DNA from 3 places in the Bacillus cihuensis genome. Region 3 is predicted to be linked to each of the others. Evidence: riboswitches for the same ligand, from Rfam matches in the RefSeq annotation. Region 3 holds a riboswitch; each other region holds the start of a gene.
The links. A riboswitch is a leader RNA that binds a small molecule or an ion and turns the genes downstream of it on or off. The one in region 3 is predicted to bind preQ1.

Region 1 (5,796 bases), on a different contig from region 3:
ACCCATCATATAAGAAAAAAATTGCTCCTCAATTTGAATATAATCAATTTATTCGTGACTTTTTCACTGACCCAGAAAGCCGTGAAGAAGCAATTGCAGCCTGGAACAACATCAAGAAACGCCCTGGAGATAATACATATACGGCAAATATACTTAGGTGACAAGCACCATCCAGAAATATGTAAATGATGACTCTTTAGATATAGTCGTGGAAACCAAACATGGTAACGTTTAATTGGGACTGTATTAGTATGAACATCAATAGATATAATGGGCATCTTTCCAATTAAACTACTAAACTAGCCACTCCAATTCTTCGTTTGTAGCTTCATCATCGAAATCAGGAAATACAGAGTCATAATATAATTGATCCAGCATATTGGACAATGTACCGTTATAATATCCAGCAAGATTATGGATTTTTTTTCGTTTTGTAGCCTGAAAGCACGTCTTAATAGCTGAAATGCCAATATGTAAAAGCTCTTCCTGCGTATAAACATTTTTTATGTAATGAGTTTGTGCGACATAGATGCCATAAAGTTTATCCACTAAAGGGCAGTCACTGACAAAATTATGAATCATTCCCTTAAATCGTTGATAAGCAGACGAATGACTGTCTTGATACGTATGATCTAATTCTTTATTTTTTTGCTTAAAAGGAATGCAGCTTTTTGGTGTGACATTTTCAGGCATCTCTTGTGTGACAATTTCTTCTTTAGTGGAAGAAAGATCAGTTTTCACAAGTTTTTCTTTCTGAATGAATTGAATCACAATCGCATTGGATGTTTGTTTCATATCTGTTGTCCGCTTCATTTCATATTGCCGAATGGCACCGAGCTGTTCTAATTTAAGGCAGACGCGAATTACTGTTCTCCTACTTTTTCCAATCATCTCCGCTATTTTCGTTTTACATAAAAAACTTACACCTGGATACACACAACTATATCTTGCAAGAAGGAGTAAGACTTCTGTTTCTGTTTTGGTTAATTCTAATGAATCTAAATGAAGCAAAATAGCCTCGTTTAATTCTTCTACCGACGCAAATGATGCTAGTTCCTGATACGTTTGGACACCTGCAATATATTCAATCTTTTTCTTCGCCATTCTAATCCCTCCCGTTATGCAGAGAATTCTGCTTGTCACTCTCTTTATAACTTCGGAATGGGGGAAAGTAGCATGGGGATAAAATTTATTTAATAATAATTAAATCTGAATGTCCCAAAAGAAGGGTCAGACCACGCAACAACTAAATACAACATAAGATAAGTGTATGGAACACTACTTACTGATTTAGAGTGTGAGGTCAGACCCTTATGAGACAAACTCTTTCCTAATTCTATTGAGCAGCTGGAGCAAATGTTTTGGCAATATGAGTCGTTACTGGATCATACTTATCTTGTTTATTTGTCGGGTAGGAGATGATAAATTTATTAAAAACTGTTGGGCCAAAGAAAAATTTTTCATAGAAAATTTGGCCATTTTCTTCATATGAAACTACATACCAATCATCTGTCAATTTTTGATAGGCAATTTGTCCTGAGATGCTATTTAATTCTTCCTGGTAATAGGTTTCGATTGTTTCTCCTTCGTTCACAATATTCGTATGACCGCCATAGGCAGTGACTTCAAATTCTGCATTATAGAACCTTGCTCCATCGCCATTAGTAGGTGGAGTATCCATTGTTAAATCGTCTGGATATTGCATTGAAAAACCAAAAAGGTCGTTTGCATATGAACGATACTTGAATGTTTTAGCTTTCTTTTTTTTGTTCTTCTTGCTGTTAGATTTTTCTTCGTTATGATCTGTGTCAGTTTGTTGCACTATAGGTTCATAGGTCGTTAAAGCTACTGTTACTTGTTCAGATAGTTTAGTCACTTCAGATTGATAGTCTGCTAGAATTTTGTTTGTTTCGATGTCTTTTTGTAAAAGCTGTATCTTTTCTTCAGCTAAATTATAGCTCTCTTTTGTGATCAGGCTTTTAACAAGGTCAAGGTTTTTTTGAAAAGAAGCTGTGATATTTTGATCTGAATGGACGAGGTTTCGAAGACTTTTCGCTTCTGACTGCAAGGTTTTTAATCCATTTCTATGATTAATGACAGCATTAAGCGAATCAATGGCAGTATCATATTGTTTTTGCTCATAGGCGCTCAGTGCGTTTTTCATTTGAGTCGATTGCTCAAAATAAGAGGAGGCATCTTCGTCTCTTTCTTTTTCTTTTAATGCTAGTTCAAACTGGATTGCAGCTTGATGATAATCCTTTTCTATCAAGCTTTCGATACCTTTATCCATTGCTTCTTGGTAATTGTCGTTTGAACAAGATGCAAGTAATAATAAACTGACAATGACAAGTGTTAGTACCTTGAATTTTGACTTCATATGTTCTCCATTCTATTATTTAATTCAACAACAAATCAAATTTTATCAAATGATTTAGGTTTTGTCTTAAATATCTGAGATGTTGAAAGTGTATGTAAAAACAGATAATGGAAAAAAGAGATCCAATATGTACCAATTTATGCATGTTTTATTTTTAGTTTGAAGAAATAATGATTTTAGTCTAAAATGAACTGATGTAAATATAAAATCCGTTTAATTACGGTAGAGGTTTCTAGCTACCCTCTCTAAAAAACTAAGGAAAACAGCACTGCTTTCTTAGTAGTGCTGTTTTTCTGCCGAAAAGGGGATTTTTTTAATGAAGCAAGAGAAAGCAGTAGTAGTTTTTAGTGGCGGTCAGGATAGTACGACATGCTTATTCTGGGCGATGAAGCAGTTTAAAGAAGTGGAGGCAGTTACGTTTGATTATAATCAGCGGCATCGGTTAGAGATAGACTGTGCTAAGCAGATTACAGACGAACTTGGCATTAAACATCATATTCTGGATATGTCGCTGCTTAATCAATTGGCGCCGAATGCATTAACGCGTGATGACATTGCCGTGAGTGATGGAGAAGAGGGGGAGCTTCCTTCCACCTTTGTTCCGGGGAGAAATTTGTTATTCTTATCTTTTGCTGGGGTGCTTGCTAGCCAAGTTGGTGCGAAGCATATTATTACGGGTGTGTGTGAAACAGACTTTAGCGGCTATCCGGACTGCAGAGATATTTTCATAAAATCATTGAATGTGACATTAAATCTATCGATGGATCAGCCATTTGTGATTCATACACCGCTTATGTGGATGAATAAGGCGGAGGCCTGGGGCATGGCGGATGAATTAGGTGCTTTGGACTTTGTTCGTAATAAGACACTAACTTGTTATAACGGAATCATGGCAGATGGTTGCGGGGATTGTCCAGCATGTAAATTACGTCGAAAAGGCCTCGATGACTACTTGAGTCAGAAGGTGAAGAATTGATGTATGGCTTTCGCGTAGTAGATAAATTGCAAAAGATCAATAAAGATATTAAAGCTGATCAATTAAAATATCATGCTAAACGAGTACTAGTTAGTAAAGAGTTTACATTCGATGCGGCTCACCATTTACATTGTTATGAAGGGAAATGCAAAAACCTTCATGGTCATACCTACCGGGTTATTTTTGGACTTAGTGGTTTTATCGATGATCGAGGCTTACTTATTGATTTTGGCGACATTAAAGAAATTTGGAAAAATGAGATTGAAATTTTTCTTGATCATAAATATTTAAACGAAACGTTGCCATTAATGAATACAACCGCTGAAAATATGGTTGTTTGGATTTATGAAAAAATGGCGGAAGCATTAAAAAATAGACAAAAACAATATGATGGAGCAAGGGTTGAATTTGTCCGTCTTTATGAAACGCCAACGAGCTATGCCGAGGCAAAAAGGGAGTGGATGGAACATGAGTAAAATTCCTGTTATGGAGATATTCGGACCAACCATTCAAGGAGAGGGCATGGTCATCGGTCAAAAGACGATGTTTGTCAGAACGGCGGGTTGTGATTATTCTTGCTCATGGTGTGACTCGTCTTTTACATGGGATGGAACCGGTAAACATCTCATTAAGCAAATGGAGCCAGACGAAATCTTGCAACAGTTAAGAGAACTTGGGGGAGACGGGTTTTCTCATGTGACCATTTCAGGTGGAAACCCGGCTCTGTTGAAGAATCTTGCAGGATTTGTCCAATTAATAAAGGAAGAGAACATGAAAACCTGTCTTGAAACGCAAGGGTCGAAGTGGCAAGATTGGATGCTTTTGATTGATGAGTTGACGATCTCACCTAAGCCACCTAGTTCAGGTATGATCACAAACTTTGACTCACTTGATATGATCCTCGATAAACTCATGTCAGACGATTTTTCAGGAAATGTCAGTTTGAAGGTCGTTGTATTCAATGAAGCTGATTTTAACTATGCAAAGGAAATTCATAGAAGATACCCTGGCATTCCTTTTTACATGCAGGTGGGGAATGATGATACGAAGACTGTAAATGACGCTGAGTTAATTACCCATTTGCTGAAAAAATACGCAGAGTTAATCGAGCAAGTGATACAAGATAAAGAGTTAAAAGAAGTTAAAGTACTCCCTCAACTTCATGCATTAGTATGGGGAAATAAACGAGGCGTGTAAGAAACGAGGAGAATAAATGATTAGAATTTTACTATATTTAATCGCCATTGTAACAGCCAATGTTGTGACGGCTTCTTTTGCCCCTTTATCTCTCGGTGTGTTTATTGTGCCAATGGGAACGCTATTTATTGGTGCAACTTTTATCCTAAGAGATTTGGTTCAAAATACATTTGGCAGAAAGAAAACCTATATAGCAATCGGAACAGCTTTAGCTCTTTCAGCGATCATGTCAAAATTGTTGGGAGACACATTATTAATCGTTCTTGCATCTGCTATTTCGTTTGTCATCTCAGAAACAACCGATACCGAAATTTACTCGAGATTGAAACTGCCGATGGCTTGGCGAGTTTTTTATAGTGGTTTAGTCGGTGGTTTCCTGGACTCTGCTATCTTTGTCATTATTGGCTTAAGCCCATTGGGTGCCAATTTCCTACCATGGGAAGCTGTACCTTTTGCGATTCTAGGTCAGGTAATTGTGAAGACGGTTATACAGAGCCTTGGTGCAATGGTCCTCCATCGCGTAATCATTTCGCGGAACCGAGTAGAGGTTGCTTGAGTAATTGCTAAAAACTCAGATACTGCTAATATGACATGAAAAGATAAAAAATTAGGAGTTAGAAGAGGCAGCTATTATCTAACTGGTATTTGATTTCATGATGAAGATGATCTTTATTTAGATTTTAAGAATAGCCCTAATTTTGGTCATATATAAGTGACCAAGATTTGGGCTATTATTTTTATGGTGAAAGGGCGTTTTACTTACTATGTCCACCATATATCGGTTCCAGCATAATAAAATAGGATAGAAAAAGGAACCAAAGCCAACCGGCACTGATTCCTTTTAGCAAAATGAAATATAGTGTTTACTACTAGGATTGCCATGAATAGATCGTTTGGTGATCTTCTTTAGTTATCTCTATCTTCATTGTTATTATCATTGCCTTATTTATTTTTTTCTACCTTATCATTTTCAAGAGAAGGTAGGCCTGATAAGTACCCAACATTTCCTGGATTTTGCGAACCGGCCATAAGATTGAAAGATTAAATAAAACACCAATAGAAATTGTTGATTTATTAAAAGAACAGGCTTTTCTTGTTTCAGCAGAAGACTTAGTAAACAACAATTATTATAATAAAAAAAGATTAATAGAGGCAGTGCATCAAATTCTTAATGCTTATCAAAGTGCATTTGAAAAAGTCCTCAAAGTAGATGAGTTTGAGAAAATTCTATATAGTAAAGAAAAAG
Region 2 (5,796 bases), on a different contig from region 3:
AAGCCGATCTTCCCAATATTCAGGTACTGTTCTAAAATAATGCATCGCACCACTTAATAATAAAATTTCTTTTCCATCCATTAAAAATGATTTTTCATTGAACGTTAACATTGGCAATTTCTCCTTCTTCCAAAAGCAGACCATTCGTATAGCGACGGAGAATTCTGTTTAATAAAGGTGTGATATATTTTCATTTACCTTCACAACTAGGTTTGCTTTATCGTTTTTTTGTAGTATTGAACGGTGGATTGAGCATATGTAACGGCCATTTTTAATTGATCTCATTCAATTATCATAGCTTTGTTCAATTTAGAAATGGCTCTTTAATAAGATGACTCTGTAGATACATCTGTAGTATCTATATGTAGAACATTTTCTTTCACCCTATAATTGAAGGAATATTCCGTAATTATAATCTACACTTCTTTATTAAATGCTTCTTCTTTTCACTCAGTAAGAAGATGAACGAAATTCTCTACACCATCCATTCGTTCTGTATTTGCCATAACAACAAATATAAGCGGTTCGCCTTTTGTAACTATTGAGGATAGAATAGGGACTTCTGAAACATCAATACCGGTTATTGTGGTAGAATCGTTATCTGTAGGATACTTTATTGTTTCCCAATTATCGAACGCATGAAAGTTATTCAAATTATATAAATTACCCTCTTTATTAAATTGATGAAACACATCTTTATCTACCAAAAGAACGTCCACCTCTTTTGCTGTTATTTCAGCGCCTAGCTTTTGGAGTTTTATAAGTGCTTCTGAATTCTCTCTAATATCCTTCATATTTATAGTCTGGACAGAAAGAATCTCTTTTTTATTATCAATAAATACTTTTTCTAGACTTCTGTGTAACTCCTTTGCTTGTTTATCGCTAATATCATTTTTAACAATACGAATAGATAACAATTCATTTGGTTGATTAGTAAAGTTATTGAATCCCATCACTAAGACAGAAAGGACAACAATTACACCAATTATATGAAATGAATAATACTCAATTAAATACTCGACTTTTTCTTTCATCGTTAAAGATCGCAATTGTTCTATTAACTTTTTCAAAAAACTCCCTCCTTTTTTGGCTTGATTATATCATACGTATAGATCATATAATAAAACGCTTTCATTATTAAATAATTATATAGCAAAAATTTCTCTCTATTAAATTCCTAACACATCCATAGTTCTTTTCTATCCGATAGAAACTACTGATAATATACAATAATCTCCTTATTCTATCCCAAATGATTTCACCATACAAAATTATTATTTAAGTTGTTACTACATTTATCAGTTTTTTGTCTGTCCTATCCGTGCTTCTCATTTTTAAGGCTTCTGAAAAGTAGCAGGATAAATAAAGCGATCCAAAAGAGTCTGAACACTTATACACAGTTCATTAAACAAGTAATTTGAGTATATTGTGGTACGGGCTCTGACTCTTTTGTTATGGTCCTCCTTTTAACAACTGATGGCGAATTTCATATAATCACAATAAAAGATCAATGGCTCATTAATTATGTCTTTTCTATTTTTGCAATGGCTTATTCAATGTGAATAAACCTATCAACTTATCCTTCCCCCCACCCTTTACAAACATCAACCCACTCCAATGCATTTGAATATTGAAATAATTCATCACATGTAAGTTCGATTGCTGAATTTGTGCTTCCACAAGCCGGGAACACCGTGTCAAATCGTTGCATCGAGATATCAAGAAAAACGTCTAGGTCACGCACTAGTCCAAAAGGACAGACACCACCGATTTCGTGACCAGTTTGCAAATATACTTCTTCTGGAGGGAGCATTCTTGCTTTGAATCCAAATAGGTTCTTGAATTTCTTATTATCAATCTTTGCATCACCTGCCGCTACAATTAAAAGCGCATTTTCCCCTTCTCCTCTAAACGATATCGTTTTAGCAATGCGAGCCGGAATAACCTGAATCGTTGCCGCTGCCTCATCTACTGTTGCGCTTGAAGTTGCGAATTCCATCACATCATCTTCACGATCATACTTTTTAAAATGAGCTCTTACCTTTTCAATTGCCAACCAAAATCATCCTTTCTGCTTCTAATTTATCATTTTAGGCGCGAAGACCCTCACTTCAATTTTGTGCAGGCCATAACAAAAAAATAAGTGGGAGATGTTCGCCTTTTTGTGTAGCGAAACATTTGCTCTTATGATAGAACGTTCCTGTAAGTTGTTCTTTGAAAGCTGAAGATATAAGGTTGTGACAAAAAAACATCTCTCATATAAAAATCTTCAACGTTCTAAGCGTCCCACGTCTTTCGAAATAGCGATAACCAGGCAAAGTAGAATGTCTGGGGGGAATTCAATTATTAGGATACACTCCTTACCCTAGTATAGCAACATGAATGAATGGCATTCTATACCTATCGTATTATTCCTAATACTCCTATTAGCGTATCCAACTATTATATAAATGAGTGCAAAACCCGAGCTACGTGGTTCGAAATCATCCCGAGATTAATATTGAGAAAGATTGAACAACTTTAATTTTTCTATTAAACTCTTGTTTAAGCCTGCACCATTTATGTATCCAGCCTTCAGTTGAATTAAATTCTACTTCACCATGGAAATACTCGTCTAAACTTCAATTTCATCACGAAGTTTTTCAGTTCGCAACTAAGCATGGAAAGATGCGCATCAAAAATTGTCCCTCCGATACTTTCAGATATGCAACTATACTTTTAATCATCCACTTTTTCCAATAAAAATAGAAGTGGATGAGTGAAAAAACCAATCGAGTGGATGGTCAAAAAGTTCAAAATTATATTATGATGGAAGAGTAGATCAACTTCCTCAATAATTTATCGAGAATCAAGCGTCCTGGTCCTCCCATTCAGATGTATATTTTTCATATACTTTTTTCAAAAGTAAGAATAAAGCCATAAAATAGTTGGCCCCAAAATCTACTTATCTTTTACTTTAGGAGTGAATATTAATGATTACATTCATGATCATCACTGTTATTTTGGTAGGTATCTTAGCACTTGTTGGAACGTTATTAATCGGGAAAGGTATTAGTACTCAACTAAAAGATTATGAAGAAAAAGAGGATACTATTAAAAACGAACTAAAGAGATCTCATGAATATGAAACTAGTTCACTGCGTGTAAACATTAAATCATTAACATGGATTTATGTAGGTTTGGCTCTAGTCTCATTTGTTGTTTGTCTTGGAATTTACTTTTACTAAATCATCGAAAACAAGTATGTTGGGTGGAGGAACCTTATCGTTTTTCCACCTTTTTTGTTTAAAGTAAAAGTGTTACTCCCCGCATAATTAAAATGCAATCTTTCAATCCATCCCGATTGTTCATTTCAAAACTAAAAGAATATAATCGATATATAATTGTGAAAATTCATCATAATTGAATTCATTTTTTTAACATATACGAAAGTATTTCACTATGGTACACTTATTAGACTTTCGTTATACGTGGTTCGCAACCATCCCACGATAAAAAACTAGGGAGAGATATGTATGAAAACAAAAACATTAGTAGTTAATGCGATTTTAGCTGCTTTGTATATTGCAGTGTCTTTTTTGATTCAACCATTTGGATTTACCAATATTCAATTTCGGGTTTCAGAAATGTTTAATCATCTAATCGTATTCAATAAGAAGTATTTTTACGGAATTGTACTAGGAGTCTTTTTAACGAATTTACTGTTTTCACCGATGGTGCCGTATGATTTAGTTTTCGGAGTCGGACAATCAGTGCTTTCGTTATTGATTACCATATTTGCTGGACGTTATATCAAAAACAAACTGGCGTTAATGATGGTGAATTCACTTGTGTTTACGTTCACAATGTTCATGATTGCTCTTGAGCTAAATCTTGCATTAGACTTCCCATTCCTATTCACATGGTTCACAACAGCTGTAGGTGAATTCGCAGTCATGCTCGTTGGAATTCCTGTGATTTATGCGATTCACAAACGTGTGCATTTTAATAAGTTGTTATAATTCTAAAAGGCCTCCAATCAACTGGGTGGCCCTTTTTACTTTTATCTCCCTTCTTTGGTAATATTATCATTTTTATTTCTTTCTTTTCCCCATCTCAATTCTCATATGGTAAAATTTATAGTTAAGAACACCCTTCCTAAGCTGAGCACCTAAAAAAAGGAGTGCGCCCATGCCAAAATTATTTGTATACATATACGTTATCTGCTGTTTATCCATTCTGCTTTTGATAGAGTGGTATCTTACGATTACTAATTTACCTTTTCATAAGTTGATGATCATCCAAAGAATCGAAGGGATTCTTTTCATTATTATTACAACTGTTATTCTCTATTTTTTTCTAAAAAAGAGAAAAAGCTATACATTGTTAAAAGAAGAGCAAGAACGGCTGCAAACCTTGATTCATTCCATGGCAGACTTCGTTAATTTCAAAGATGGCCAAGGTCGTTGGACCGAAGTTAATAAATTTGGCCTTGAACTATTTCAGCTGGAGCAAGTAAATTATAAAGGGAAAAAGGATAGTGAACTAGCTCAATATACTGATTTTTATAAAGAAGCACTAGAGTATTGCGAGACTTCAGATGAAGAAACATGGGTAAGTCGGCAAGTTACTCGGTGTGAAGAAATTATTCCAATGCCTGATGGGGATCACAAAACATTTGATACGATAAAAGTTCCTCTTTTTCATGAAGATGGTTCCAGAAGAGCATTTGTTGTAATTGGGAGAGATATAACAGAACGAGTGAAAGCTGAGCAGCATTTATTACAAAGCCAGCAACAATATAAATCGCTCTTCGATTATAATCCAGATCCTTTGCTTATGATGGATATTCATGGGATCATTTCAAATACTAATCCGCGCTTTAAGGGCATAACTTGTTGGGGCTTTGACGATATTATCGGTGTTTCAATCATGGATATATTAGCAAATTCGAATGATAAAGAATCATTTCAAAAGTCATTCACTGATGTCATTGAGACTAGAACAGGTATTACACATGGAGACATTAGCATTCTCACCAAACATGAAGAGGCCGTAATTCTTTATTTCACACTCGTTCCAATGCTAATAAATGACCAGATAGTCGGAGTCATTGGCTATGCACAAGACGTTACACTTATGCGTGAAACTGAAGAAATGCTGCGAAAAACAGAAAAATTATCGGTTGTTGGGGAGTTGGCTGCAAGTGTAGCTCACGAAGTCAGAAATCCACTTACTTCTTTAACAGGATTCGTACAACTCCTGAAATCCAATGAGATAGAATATCAGCATTACTACTCCATTATGTTAAGTGAGTTGGATCGAATTAACTTAATTGTCAGTGAACTGCTCGTCCTTGCCAAGCCACAGAAAATAAATTTTAGCGATCACAATATCGTGATGCTGATGAATGATGTCGTGACGTTACTTAAGCCTGAAGCGAACTTGAACGGAGCTTCCATTTCGATAAAAGAACATGAACCCATTCCGGCAATACGTTGCGAAGCAAACCAATTAAAGCAAGTATTCATTAATATTATTAAGAACTCAATTGAAGCGACTGCAACGTCAGTTTCCATCGAATTTTCTACGAAAAGTGATCAAGTTACTGTGAAAATCAAGGATAATGGACACGGGGTAGGAAAAGCAAGAATCCAACATCTTGGAGAGCCGTTTTATTCTTCGAAGGAAAAAGGAACGGGACTCGGATTGACAGTTAGTTCGAGGATCATCGAAACCCATCGTGGAAATATTTCCTTTGATAGTACGCTTGGTAGAGGTACTGAAGTGCTCCTAAGTTTACCAATCAATTGTCAT
Region 3 (5,796 bases):
TTTTTCATGTTTTTAAACATACAATTCCCTCACTTTGTCTTGTGCATTATGAATGATTTATTGATTGTCTTTTTTGGAAGTAATCACAAAGTATCTTAATCAGTAAATTTGTAAAAAAGATTAATAGCGATAATACAAAGATTTCATTAAATTTAGCAAAATGCTGCAACTGTTTAATTTCGGTAGCTACTAATGAAGTTTGAGCTGTAACTAAAAAGATAATCCCACTCACTGTAACCATTGAATTGATAAAATAATAGCTAATCATCTCAATCACGGTTGATGCTGAATTTGGTAGAATCACCCGATAGATGGTCTTCAGCCAACTATCTCCCAATAATTCTCCCGTTGTTTCCCAAGATGGATTCATTTTAGACAATGAATTTTTTGCCATTAAATATGGTGTCGTAAAGAAATGGACAATATTACATAGGATGATAATGATGAATGTCCCTTTTAAACTACTGCCATTAAAGAGCAGTAAATACGATAAACCTAACACCATACCTGGGACTGTGTTCGTAATCATTGAAATACTATCAATCGTTGACTTCCCTCTCAAAGGTGTACGAGCGTTTAAAATGGCTGAACCATAGGCAACGAGTGTACCTAATACAGCCGTTAATGCAGCTACTATCACTGAATTTTTATATACGTTTACTAAATCACTTGATTGGAAGATGTCCATCACATGCTTAAATGTGAAAGTAAGATCATAAGGATAACTAGCTAAAAATGGTGCAATAAACATGATGGCAAAGACAGAAAGCATCGCTACGATAATTGCCGAGGAAATGATGCCAAAAATGATATCTCTTCCTTTATGCTGCATCAGCTCAATCGCACTAAACTTGTCATAATGGAAATTTAATTTTTCAAGATAATTTAGTAGTAAGACACCAAACACAGCTGGTAGTAACATCAAAATTGCAATGACTGCACCTTGGTTAAAATCTGGAATCGATCCGAGCATCACTTGGTAGAGTTGAGTTGCTACTACCGCATACGTTCCGCCTACCGAAGCTGGTATCCCGAAATCTGTAAAACTCAAAACGAATGAAAGAACAAAAGCTCCTCCTAAAGTTGCCCATAATGGCCGGACAATCGTGTTCATAAAGCTTCTTAACGAGCCGTCACCCATTAATTTAGAAACAATGATAAATTTTTTATCAATGTACTTGAAAGAGTTATTAATGAGCAGGAACGCTGCCGGTAATGTATAAATGACATAGCCAATTAACAAGCCATTAAGCCCATAAATGTCAAACAAACTTTGGCCAAAAATTTTCGTTAGTAAGCCTTGGTTTCCAAAAGAATACATAATGGCGAACCCATACGTAATCGTTGGAAGTAACATCGGGATAAGAATCCCTGTTTTTATAACTGTTTTGATTGGTCGATAGATTCTTGTACAATTGACGGCATAGGCAAGTGCAAATGCCAAAATCGTTGTGATTACCGCTGTTATACTAGAAACTTTTATACTGTTTCCAAATGCCTCAATTAAGTCCTTATGAGACAGAATAGAAAGGTAATTCGATATGCCAAGTCCTTGATTCGTTTCAAACGAGCGAACAAATAAAGTGCCAAGTGGAAATAATAGAAACACTGCAAATACTATTAGTATAGATAAGAAAATAATTCGCATTTCTGTTTTAGCTTTAGGCATGCTGTTCACCAAATAAGTTATAAATATTTTGTCTCTTAATCTGTAATTGTTTCAGGATAAACTCTTCAACGAAATCATTTTTTGGTTGATTAATAATTTCCTGAGGTGTTCCAAATTGAGATATATTCCCCTGATTGATAATTAGAATTTTATCTGACAACGTTAATGCTTCTTCGGGATCATGCGTTACAATAATCGTCGTAAGCTTATACTCTCTTGCAATAGATTGAATGCGCTGTTTGATGGATTCTTTGATGACTCCGTCTAGTGCGCTCAAAGGCTCATCTAGTAATAATATTTTTGGTTTCATAACTAATGTTCTTGCAAGAGCTACCCTCTGTTTCTGACCACCCGATAACTCGCCGATTTTCTTTGTTAAATGAGGTTTTAACTCTAAGAATTCGATGTATTCTTGAAGCTCTTTCTCTGACACTAATCCCTTCTTATTTCTTAAACCATATACAATATTTTCATAAGCACTTAAATGGGGAAAGAGCGCATAATCTTGGAATACAATATTGAATCCACGATTCTTCATCGATACATGACTCATATCCATATCATTAAAAATAATCTTTCCATGGTCCAATTGAGTTAAGCCTAAAATAATATTTAATAAAGTAGTTTTTCCACTCCCACTTGGACCTAATAGAGAAACAATTTCACCAGCTTTAATTTCAACATTAATGTCATCTAAAACTACTTTTCTATCGAATTGTTTGCTTACATTTTGTAATTTCAGCAAACTGTTCACCCCCCTTAAACACAACCTTAGTATAAAAACTATATGTAAATTGAAATAAAGATTCACGTAAACACTATGTAAATTTTGCATATTTTATAACTAAGTTAATACCAATTTATGAACAATTTATCCTTCATTTATTAATAACTTATCTTATTATTTATGTAAATATATTGAATGTATAATAAGTAATCAGTACACTAGAATTAATGCTGCTTTAAAAAATGATAACTTTGAGTAGGTGAATTTATGTTTCCAGTTGAAAGACAACAGAAAATTATTGAATTGTTAATGATAAAAAAAGTGCTTAAGATATCTGAGCTAACTGAAGAATTAAAAGTCTCTGTTGATACTCTTCGTAGAGATCTAAACCTGCTTACAAGACAAGGGAAAATCGAAAAAATTTATGGTGGAGTTAAACTAGTTGAACCAAAATTTGGGGAATCTACAATTGACGAACGCATGGTCAGTCATTTAGATGAAAAAGAATCAATTGCACGAAAATGTAGCGAATTGATCTATGACGGTGATTGTATTTTTATTGATAGCGGCTCAACAACCTATCAAATTGCAAAATACATTAAAAATAAGAAGAAGCTAACTGTAGTGACGAATTCAATTCCTGTTGTATTAGAATTAATCAATAGCGATGTCGAGCTGATAATCATTGGAGGAAAGGTCAGACATAATGAACAATCTGTAGTAGCTTATGATTATTTATTTAATTTTAGTGAATTGAATATAGTAAAAGCGTTTATTTGTGCCAGTGGGATCACAATCGAAAAAGGAATTTCTGATTATAACTTAGAGGAAGCAATTACGAGGAAAAAAATAATTGAATTATCTAAGGAAATTTATGTTGCCGCTGACAGTACAAAATTCGGTAAGGATGTCACAATTGGGATTGCAACGCTTGATAAAATTCATTACATTATTACAGACCAAAATGTAAATAAAAATCTTATCGATACATTTAAGAAAACAAGCACCCATTTAATCCTTTCAGAAAGATAATCCTCATCCAAAACGAATATAGCGTTATAACGCCTTCAATTACCATGAAGGATTAATCCCGTAGCACGCTACACTCACCTAATCATAATGGTGGCGGTGCGAAGCAGGTCTTTGCAATACTCTCTTAATAAAGTAAGTATATCTGCAAAGTAGATTGGCTGTATTAGTAAGTCGCGAAGCCCCGTCCCCATGTCCTTATACAAAAAAACGGAAATTCCACTCGTAATGAACAAATTGAGCAGAATTTCCGTCTTATTATTTTCATTTTATAATTTTATTATTATATGGAATACATTAATATTAGTTAAATATTTCACATGAAGTTCATGATTTTAGGAGAATGCAATATTCTTTTAGACAAACCTCTTCATCAAACCATATTTTTCCATACCACTATGTTTCCTTGCTTGTTTCAACTATTAACGATTATCTATTTTTTCAGGATAAAGATCATGATTCATTAAACGGAAATTAGCCATCTCTTCGTATTTAGTACCTGGTTTCCCATAATTGCACCAAGGGTCGATGGAAATACCGCCACGTGGTGTAAATTTCCCCCAAACCTCAATATACCTTGGGTCAAGTAATTTAATTAGATCGTTCATAATGATGTTGACGCAATCTTCATGGAAATCACCATGATTACGAAAACTAAACAGATATAATTTTAGTGATTTACTCTCGACAATTTTTTTATCTGGAACGTAAGAAATGTACATCGTTGCAAAATCAGGCTGATGTGTCAGTGGACATAAACTAGTAAATTCCGGACAGTTAAATTTCACGAAATAATCACGATTCGAATGAAGACTATCTACAGCTTCCAATACCTCAGGTGCATAGTTGAATGAATATTGCGTATGTTGATTTCCTAATAGCGTTAAATCCTTTAAACCTTCTTCATGGCTTCGGCCAGACATAAAAAATCCCCCTTTAAATGGTTCCCCGACACTGTTTTAAAAGAGAGATCCGCTAATCATTCTTTTACAACTAACAGGATAAAATATAAAAAGCCCTGTCCAGTATGGACATGGCTTAATGTCATGTATCCATAGTTTTTTATAGAGGGTATCAGCTATGAACCTCTCCCGTTTTAGCTCGGGCATTCTCTTCTTTCATATCATAAAGAACACTTGGCAAAACGTCAAATGAAAATTTATTCCGCAATAACGATCGGTAAAACCCCACTGATTGAAGTTTCAATTTACTTCCCCCCAACTACTAATGCTGTTCTTAATTCATATATCAATTGGAAGGAATCATCAAACAGTCACCCATTTCACTGAATATACTACAAATCCTATGATATAAGGAGGAATTGATAGATGGAGTGGTCTTTTAGTAATCTAACCATCAAACAGCCGCAATAATGACGTTTGCCATGTCTTTATCTATATTGATATATTAAATATAGAATATTGTGGGATGACGAATCTGTGCTTAACAGGCGAAATGTAGATTGTGAAATTATACACAAAAAAGAGGAGTCGATACGTATGAGATCTGTCAAAGTAACAGATCACAAAGTGATAGAAGATGAAATGAAAGATGATTTTTCATTAGTTAGAGTACCACGACAGCACAGGAATATGGGATGGCTAAGTATTACTAATATTACTTTCGGTATAGCAACAGCCATTTTCTATTTTCAAATGGGGAGCGTTATGGCGCTTCAATTCGGAGCCATTAATGCAATCATATCCTCCATATACGCGATTATCGTAGCTGGTGTATTAGGAACATTCATTGCTTATCTTTCAGCAAAATCCGGTATGAACGTCAATTTATTATCTAGAGGTGGTGGATTCGGCTATATAGGTGCATCATTAACCTCATTTATTTATGCAACGAACTTCATTATGTATTGTGCATTTGAAGGCTTGATTTTAGTTTACGCTGTTCATACCTTCTTCCCAGTTCTACCAAAATGGGTGCTTATCCTTTTCTTCGGAACCATTGTTATCCCGTTGAATTGGTTTGGTATAAAACAACTGGATAAATTACAAAAGTGGTCTTTACCGATTTTCGGTATTTTTTTAGTAACCGCAATCATTGTATCGATTAACACACCTTCCCTATACGAAGGGGAATTTTGGACATACATGCCTGAGGGCGTTCAAATAGGAGGCAAAGCTCTATTGTCCTGTATAGGAATGCACCATGGGATTATGGGTCTAACAGCCCTTCTTGGTTCAGACTATGCCCGTTTCCTTAAACCTAAAGACATTAAGGTAGGATCGGTTGCCATTGGCTTTATTCCGCAAATTTTTTGTTTTGGAGTTATGGGTGGTCTTGGTATATGGTTTGGCGTTCGTCTAGGTGAACCAAATCCAGGTGTATACATCGTGCTACTTCTTGGTATCGGTGG

Region 1: it holds a riboswitch for preQ1, as region 3 does, so the genes downstream of both, queC (7-cyano-7-deazaguanine synthase QueC) here and queF (preQ(1) synthase) in region 3, are expected to answer to the same signal.
Region 2: it holds a riboswitch for preQ1, as region 3 does, so the genes downstream of both, V179_RS0100430 (QueT transporter family protein) here and queF (preQ(1) synthase) in region 3, are expected to answer to the same signal.

What each region holds. Positions count from the first base shown of each region.
Region 1 is NZ_AYSD01000010.1:608,775-614,570, forward strand. Features, by position in the region: partial or broken gene V179_RS31475 (DUF6434 domain-containing protein) at 1-161, shown strand, start outside; gene V179_RS26920 (helix-turn-helix domain-containing protein) at 295-1,104, opposite strand; gene V179_RS0102685 (hypothetical protein) at 1,337-2,377, opposite strand; PreQ1 riboswitch class I at 2,597-2,640, shown strand; gene queC (7-cyano-7-deazaguanine synthase QueC) at 2,694-3,353, shown strand; gene queD (6-carboxytetrahydropterin synthase QueD) at 3,353-3,829, shown strand; gene queE (7-carboxy-7-deazaguanine synthase QueE) at 3,822-4,550, shown strand; gene V179_RS0102705 (VUT family protein) at 4,570-5,106, shown strand; gene V179_RS0102710 (hypothetical protein) at 5,565-5,796, shown strand, end outside.
Region 2 is NZ_AYSD01000010.1:87,699-93,494, reverse strand. Features, by position in the region: gene V179_RS0100450 (glycoside hydrolase family 35 protein) at 1-111, opposite strand, end outside; gene V179_RS0100445 (hypothetical protein) at 447-1,070, opposite strand; gene V179_RS0100440 (YbaK/EbsC family protein) at 1,577-1,999, opposite strand; gene V179_RS0100435 (hypothetical protein) at 2,973-3,227, shown strand; PreQ1 riboswitch class I at 3,465-3,509, shown strand; gene V179_RS0100430 (QueT transporter family protein) at 3,516-4,001, shown strand; gene V179_RS0100420 (PAS domain-containing sensor histidine kinase) at 4,171-5,796, shown strand, end outside.
Region 3 is NZ_KI632499.1:69,563-75,358, reverse strand. Features, by position in the region: gene V179_RS0124660 (extracellular solute-binding protein) at 1-20, opposite strand, end outside; gene V179_RS0124655 (ABC transporter permease subunit) at 47-1,669, opposite strand; gene V179_RS0124650 (ABC transporter ATP-binding protein) at 1,662-2,414, opposite strand; gene V179_RS0124645 (DeoR/GlpR family DNA-binding transcription regulator) at 2,664-3,428, shown strand; gene queF (preQ(1) synthase) at 3,848-4,348, opposite strand; PreQ1 riboswitch class I at 4,474-4,520, opposite strand; gene V179_RS32110 (hypothetical protein) at 4,500-4,631, opposite strand; gene V179_RS0124630 (purine-cytosine permease family protein) at 4,925-5,796, shown strand, end outside.